2 regions of the Caballeronia sp. LjRoot29 genome follow, and region 2 is predicted to be linked to the other one. Evidence: riboswitches for the same ligand, from Rfam matches in the RefSeq annotation. Region 2 holds a riboswitch; the other holds the start of a gene.
What was found. Region 2 has a riboswitch for FMN ahead of ribB (3,4-dihydroxy-2-butanone-4-phosphate synthase). Riboswitches for the same ligand answer to the same signal wherever they lie in the genome.

Region 1 (3,403 bases), on a different contig from region 2:
CAGCCGTGTCGCGGCCTAAGCTAAAACGCAAACCGCGTCGTGGCCTTCCAGGTGAAGGTCCGACAGCTGCATTGAGCGTGTTGTCAGTTGCAGCCATTGCCGCGCTCTGGTGGGCGGCAACGTCATTTCATTGGGTAGCGCCGCTTTTCCTGCCCTCACCGCAAGCGGTGTGGAGCGCATTCATTGACGCATGGAATGGCCGTATTCAAGGCGGCTTGCCGCTGTCCGAGCATTTGCTGTGGAGCGCCATTCGCGTGTTCGGCGCGTTCGCATTGGCGAGCGTGACGGCCGTGCCTGTCGGCATCCTGATGGGCGTCAGCCGCATTGCGCGAGGCCTGCTCGATCCGCCCCTGGAGTTTTACCGGCCGCTGCCGCCGCTCGCGTATTTGCCGCTGGTCGTGATCTGGTTCGGTATCGATGAAACCGCGAAGCTGATCGTGATCTACCTCGCTTGCTTCGCTCCGATCGCGATGGCTGCACGCGCCGGTGCGCGAAGCGCAACCGCCGAGCAGGTGAACGCCGCGTATTCACTTGGCGGGAGCTTCGCGCAGGTTGTGCGGTTTGTCGTGCTGCCCGCCGCGTTGCCCGAGATCCTGACCGGCTTGCGGATTGCGATCGGATTTGGCTGGACCACGCTCGTCGCGGCCGAGATGGTGGCGGCAACGGCTGGACTTGGGCAGATGGTGTTGAACGCGTCGAGCTTTCTCAGAACCGATGTCGTGGTGATGGGGATCGTGCTGATCGGCTTGATCGCGTGGACTTTCGATCTCGGTATGCGCGCCCTGGAGCGGCGGTTGGTTCCCTGGCGCGGGAAGGCTTAGCGAGTGCCCGTCGTGGGCATGATGGTTCGGAAGAAACCCCATTGCCGTCGTTGAATAGCTAGCTAAGTACGGCGTATTTTTAAAAATCGTGATAATTTACGTTCCGTTCACTAAGAACGAGTTCTCGGGGCGGGGTGAAACTCCCCACCGGCGGTAATCGCGTACAGCTTCTGCGCGTAGCCCGCGAGCGCTTTGTGTTTTGCCTTGAATCTTCCGTCCATTTTGCGTGAAGGCGTGGCGAAACGCGAAGGTCAGCAGACCCGGTTTGATTCCGGGGCCGACGGTCATAGTCCGGATGAAAGAGAACGGGATGGCATGTGTCCGCTCGCGCGAAAGCATTTGCGTTAGAGGAGACGTGCCGTCCTTCGCCCTGTTCACACAAACAGGCTTAAATTTATGACGCTCGCAACGACCCTCGAAAGTAATCCTGCCGTTAGCTCGGCAGCCAAGCCCCGTGCACGCATCGCGTTCATTCAATCGTGCTGGCATCGCGACATTGTCGACCAATGCAAAGCGTCCTTCCTTAGCGCCATCCAGGCCCAGGGATTCAGCCGCGATGACATCGATCTCTACGAAGTCGCCGGGGCTTTCGAAATCCCCCTGCATGCGAAGCTGCTCGCTCAACGCGGCGGTTACGCGGCTATTGTTGCAGCGGGTCTTGTGGTCGATGGCGGTATCTATCGGCACGAGTTCGTGGCGCAGGCTGTCATCAACGGCTTGATGCAAGTGCAACTGGAAACGGGCACGCCGGTCTTGTCCGCTGTACTGACGCCGCATCACTTTCACTCTGGCGAAGAACACACGAAGTTCTTCCACGAGCATTTCGTCGTGAAGGGCGTTGAGGCGGCTACTGCTTGCGCCGATACCATTCGTAAGATCGCAGCGCTGGCAAACGTCCGATGATGTAGGTCGGATGCAAACTCAAAAGCGCCACGCGGGGATGTCAGCCTGCGTGGCGCTTTTTGCAATGACAGCATGCTCGGGACGCGGAAGCTGCCTGATCCAGTGCAGCCTCTAATCGGATTTGCTTGCATTCATTTCCAAAACACATGACCATGCATCGCCATTTCAGCGCATGGAGCGTGAATCATGAAAACAGCCACTTTCCCGTCTGTACGAGTCGAACCAGAATTGCGCGAGGCAGCCGAAAGCGTCTTGCAGGAAGGTGAGTCTCTCCGGTTTTGTCAAACAAGCGATTCGCGAGAAGATCCTGCGTCGCCAGCAGCATAGTGAGTTCGTTGCTCGAGGACTCGCGTCACGGGACGACGCTAAGCGCAGCGGCGACTACATGTCGGCCGAGGAAATGCTTTCTCGCCTGAGTAAACGGCTCGCGACAGTACGGCACCAGTTGGAAGACGACTACCACTGACTGTCCACGACGCAATCGTTAGCATTTGAACGTTGCCGAACGTAAGCGCAAGATCCGGGGCGTATCGTGCGTCCCTGCGCACCATGATGATTGGGCCACCTCCCAAGGAGTCCCACTTCATGCCTTCTTCGCAAAACGAGCTTAACAAGCGCGCTCACCGCATTATCCTGCCGTCCGCATTCCATCGATTAGCCTGGTCGAATCTGCTGGCGCAGTCCGCCGAGCAGATCAGTCTTGCCGCCGCACCGCTAGTTGCAGTGTTCCTGCTAGGCGCAAGCGCCGCGCAAACCGGCTTGCTGCAAACCGCCCAGACATTACCCTTTCTGCTCCTCTCATTACCGATGGGCGTCTATGCCGACCGTCATTCCCGACGTGGACTGATGGCAAGCGCAGAAGCCGTTCGCGTGCTGGCAATGATTACGATCCTCCTGCTGATCGGAGCCCATCTCCTCACGTTGCCGATGCTTGCTGTCTGCGGTTTTATCGGCGCAGCGGGTACGGTCGCTTACAGCGTTGCAGCGCCTTCGCTCGTTCCCTCTCTCGTCCCGCGCGATGCACTGCCGGCAGCGAATGGCCGCATCGAGTTGGCCAGAAGCGTGGCGTATTCGGCCGGTCCCGCGATAGGCGGAGTGCTCGTGGGCTCCGTGGGAGCGGGGTGGGCTTATGCATTAGCGACCATGCTGTCGGCGTTCGCCGTTGTGCTGTTACGCGCACTGCCGGTCTCGGCGCATCTGCCCAGAACCGGCAGGCATTTTCTCGCCGAGGTCCGCGAGGGCGCCGCGTTCGTATTCCGCGACCCGCTGCTACGTCCCATTCTCCTGACCGCAGTTTTCTTTAACCTGGGCTATTTCGTGTTGCAGGCAGTCTACGTGGCTTACGCGGCGCACCGCCTGCATATGTCGTCATGGGTGATTGGCGTGAGCCTGGCGGCCTATGGTGCGGGCATGGTGGCCGGCGCGCTGGCAGGACCCGAAGTGTCGAGGCGAATCTGCTTTGGACGGACACTCGTTATCGGCCCTATGTGCGGCTTCCTCGCATCTCTATTGATAAGCGCAACCTTGTTTTTTCCGCAAGTATGGATGGTCTGCGTGAGTTTCTTTTTGCTCGGCGCCGGTCCGGTGCTGTGGACGATTGGTTCAACCACGTTGCGTCAGGCAATCACGCCTCACGCCATGCTCGGCAGGGTGTCAGCCATCATGAGCACCGCAACTTA
Region 2 (3,403 bases):
GACCCGGCGTCCTCAACCGACTAGCGTGTCGTGCGAGCCGCATTCGCGGCTTTATCGCTTCATCACGCTTTTCGACCGAGGTTTTATGGAAGACATCACGCTGCGCCAATGCCTGACGGGCGCATGGCGCGACGCCGCCTCCGCCGTACGACACATGCCGATCGTATTTCTAGTGGCGTTCGTCGCCGTGCTCGCAACCGGAACCGCCGGATACAAGGCGCAATTTTCCGGGTTGGCGGCATCGGACAGTTCGCTCACGGCGATGACCAGCAGCAGCGCCGGTCACGCCGCGGGGTTCACTCAAGGGCTGATTTCCCTTGGCGTCACCTTCGTACAGACGCTGGTCCTCGCTGTGCTGGCCGTATTCGTGGTCCGCTTTGCGATGAAGTTGCACGCTGAATCCGCCGCGCCTGCCGCCGCACCGGTCTCCACGCCTGCGCCGATGCACCTCTGGGACGCCGGTATCCGGCGCTATTTCCTGCTCTGCATCGCGTTACTTGCGGGGTACGTAGGCGCGGCGCTCGCGGTCATGATCGCCTGGATCGGGTTGCGGCTGGCGGGGTTGTCGAGCGGCACCTCAATGGCCGCGGCCGCCACGCTCGCGGTGCTGGTTGTTTGCGGCGTGAGTTATGTGTCTGCGCGGCTTGCCTTGCTGTTTCCGCACACGGCTGTTGGTGGCCGGATCCAGTGGCGCGCCGCCTGGGAGGACACGCGCGGACATTTCTGGTTCATCACGACAGCCGCCTTGCTCGCGATCCTGCCGGTCGTCGGCATTGCGACGGTGCTGACCGTGGTCGCGGAAATGCTGGCGACGGCCGGGTCTATCGGCAGCCTGACCATGGGTTTGATGATCGTGCAAAGCGTAGGCACGCTGCTTTATACGGCGACGGGGGCAACTTGCTCGGTGTGGCTTTATAGAAAATTCGCGGCGATTTTGAGGGCGGAAGCCGTGTGATTTTTGCCGGGTTCTTCCACAACCCATAAATAAAAAGCGCGACCCTTTTGTTCAGGGCCGCGCTTTTTTATTGCTTCTATGCGTCGTTAAACCGTTTCTTCCGCCAGTTCGCGTGCGGCGGCAAGCGCCATCCGGAAATCGGCGAGTTCGGCGATTGTCAGCACCGGAATGTTGCGCTCCTTAACAAACGCATCGATCTGAGCACCGCGCGCCATCGTGCCGTCCGGGTTCATCAATTCGCACAGTACGCCGGCAGGCTTCAACCCGGCGAGGATAGCCAGATCGACGGTTCCTTCCGTATGACCGCGCCGGGTCAGCACGCCGCCCGGCTGCGCGCGCAGCGGGAACACATGGCCGGGACTCACGATATCGCCAGCCTTCGCGTTATCGGCAATCGCAGCGCGGATCGTGGTCAGCCGGTCAATGGCCGATACGCCCGTCGTCACGCCCTCGCGTGCTTCGATAGAAACCGTGAACGCCGTGCCGTATTTGCTGCCGTTGTCGGCGACCATCGGCGGCAAGTGGAGCGCGCGAACGGTCTCGTCAGGAAGGCACAGGCACACAATGCCGCTGCACTCCCGGATCATCAGCGCCATGCCTTCGACATCAAGCTTTTCAGCGGCGTAAATCAGGTCGGCTTCGTTCTCGCGATCGTCGTCGTCGAGCAGGGCGACCGCGCGGCCTTCGCGCAACGCTTGCAGGGCAGCGGCAATTCGATGAGGGATCGCAACGGACGCTTCACCTGCACGAAGTTGCGCAAGATCGGCAAAGGCGGTGGCCGGGGAGGTGAAAACTGAATCGGACATGAGTGAAACGCTCTCGCAAAAGAAAATGGGGCGAAAAACGTTTCAGGGCATTGCAAACAGACAGAACGACACGCGTCTTCAACGCCGTCAATTCGACAGCGCCGGTTTAACGCGGACGCAAATGCGCCGCGGCAAACACGCGAAACGGACATGACCGTCTGCACATCTTCTTCCATCCGGACTATGACCGTCGGCTCTGGCATCTCACCAGATCTGCTGACCCCGCTGGGCGGCTCGCAATGACTTGCAAGCTGCATTCACAGGCGCTCGCGGGCTCGCGAGAGGCTTTCGCCGCTCGCATACCGCCGGTGGGGAATTGCACCCCGCCCTGAAGACGTACTGACTTGTCGCTAAACACTTAACAACGCGACGAATTTCAGGATACAGCAGACTTGCCAATGTTGCAGTACTGCCTGCCTCTAGCTTGCAGGCAAGCTTGCTTAGCTGGCATCGTCGATACGACGTGAATCGGCCGGAACATGCCAGCGCGGCGGCGTTTCCGCGTTCACCGTCACCTGGTACGCGCGCGCTTCCGTGTTGCCGGGATTGCGCAGCGTGTGGGGTTGATCGGCGTCGAACACAATGGCGTCGCCGGTGGCTAGCAACTGCGCCCGGTCATGCACGCGAATTTCCAGCGTGCCGTCGCTCACGACCAGGTTGATCGTGGTGCCGGGTGGATGCGCGCTGCCGGATTCGGCGTGCAGCGGCGCAATCCTCAGTTCATGGAATTCCGCCGATGCAGGCGCGCTCAACGGAAATAACGGGCGGGCGGAAAAGCGTCCATTCGATGTCACCAGCCGCGTTGCCTCTTCAGCCGGCAAATATTCGATGCCATTGATCGCGTGGCGTCGCAGGAACGCCGCCACCGATACCTTCAGCGCGCTCGCAATCTTGTGCAGTACCTTGATGGACGGCACGCTACGCCCGGATTCGATCTGCGCCAACATGGCGCGCGATACGCCGGACGCGCGAGCGAGGGCATCGAGCGAGAGCTGGCGTTCGGCGCGCAGCCGCGCGAGGTTCACGCCAACCAGGTATTCGAGCGCGTCGTTCGCTTCCTGCGCGTCCGTTGGCTGCGTGTGAAGCGCGTTTGCCACGGTGTTTGCCGCACGCGCCTGTGTTGCCTCGGCGTGTTCGGCCGGCGCGCGCGCATCGAACGACTCGCGCACGAGTTCCAGCGATGAATAAGCCGATGCAACCATGATGAGCCTCCAGTCTTTCAATCGTTCAGTCGATCAGACCCGCTCGGCGAACCGGCGCGGGAACGAGTGAAGGCAAGACTAGCATTCGCTCAACTGGCGGCAAACGAAGATATCGTCACACCGTTATGAGGTGCCGCAGGGTAGCTATTCGCGGCAACCCCTCGTTAAACGACCGTGCGAGCGGGTGCGGGCGGCGTGGATTGCGTGGGTGACGTCTCCCGCAGCTCGGCATCGGGTTTGCTCGACGCGAACCACGCGTCAATGCGGCGAACCACGTCTTCAAGCGATCCCGGCTCCAGATGCAGGCCGAGTTTCGAGCGGCGCCAGAGCACGTCGTCCGCGCAGGTTGTCCATTCGTTGTCGCGCATGTAGCGGAGTTCGGCTTCGTAGAGGCTGGGCGCCAGGGCCTCGCCGAGGTCGGCGAGCGAGCCGGCATTGCC

Region 1: it holds a riboswitch for FMN, as region 2 does, so the genes downstream of both, ACSQ83_RS26885 (6,7-dimethyl-8-ribityllumazine synthase) here and ribB (3,4-dihydroxy-2-butanone-4-phosphate synthase) in region 2, are expected to answer to the same signal.

Annotation. Positions count from the first base shown of each region.
Region 1 covers NZ_CAXUPU020000030.1:86,785-90,187, forward strand. Annotated here, with positions in the region: gene ACSQ83_RS26880 (ABC transporter permease subunit) at 1-821, shown strand, start outside; FMN riboswitch at 938-1,132, shown strand; gene ACSQ83_RS26885 (6,7-dimethyl-8-ribityllumazine synthase) at 1,218-1,724, shown strand; gene ACSQ83_RS26890 (YlcI/YnfO family protein) at 1,911-2,051, shown strand; gene ACSQ83_RS26895 (MFS transporter) at 2,310-3,403, shown strand, end outside.
Region 2 covers NZ_CAXUPU020000018.1:17,182-20,584, reverse strand. Annotated here, with positions in the region: gene ACSQ83_RS19730 (hypothetical protein) at 86-955, shown strand; gene ribB (3,4-dihydroxy-2-butanone-4-phosphate synthase) at 1,042-1,761, opposite strand; FMN riboswitch at 1,922-2,101, opposite strand; gene ACSQ83_RS19720 (helix-turn-helix domain-containing protein) at 2,202-2,963, opposite strand; gene glpD (glycerol-3-phosphate dehydrogenase) at 3,128-3,403, opposite strand, start outside.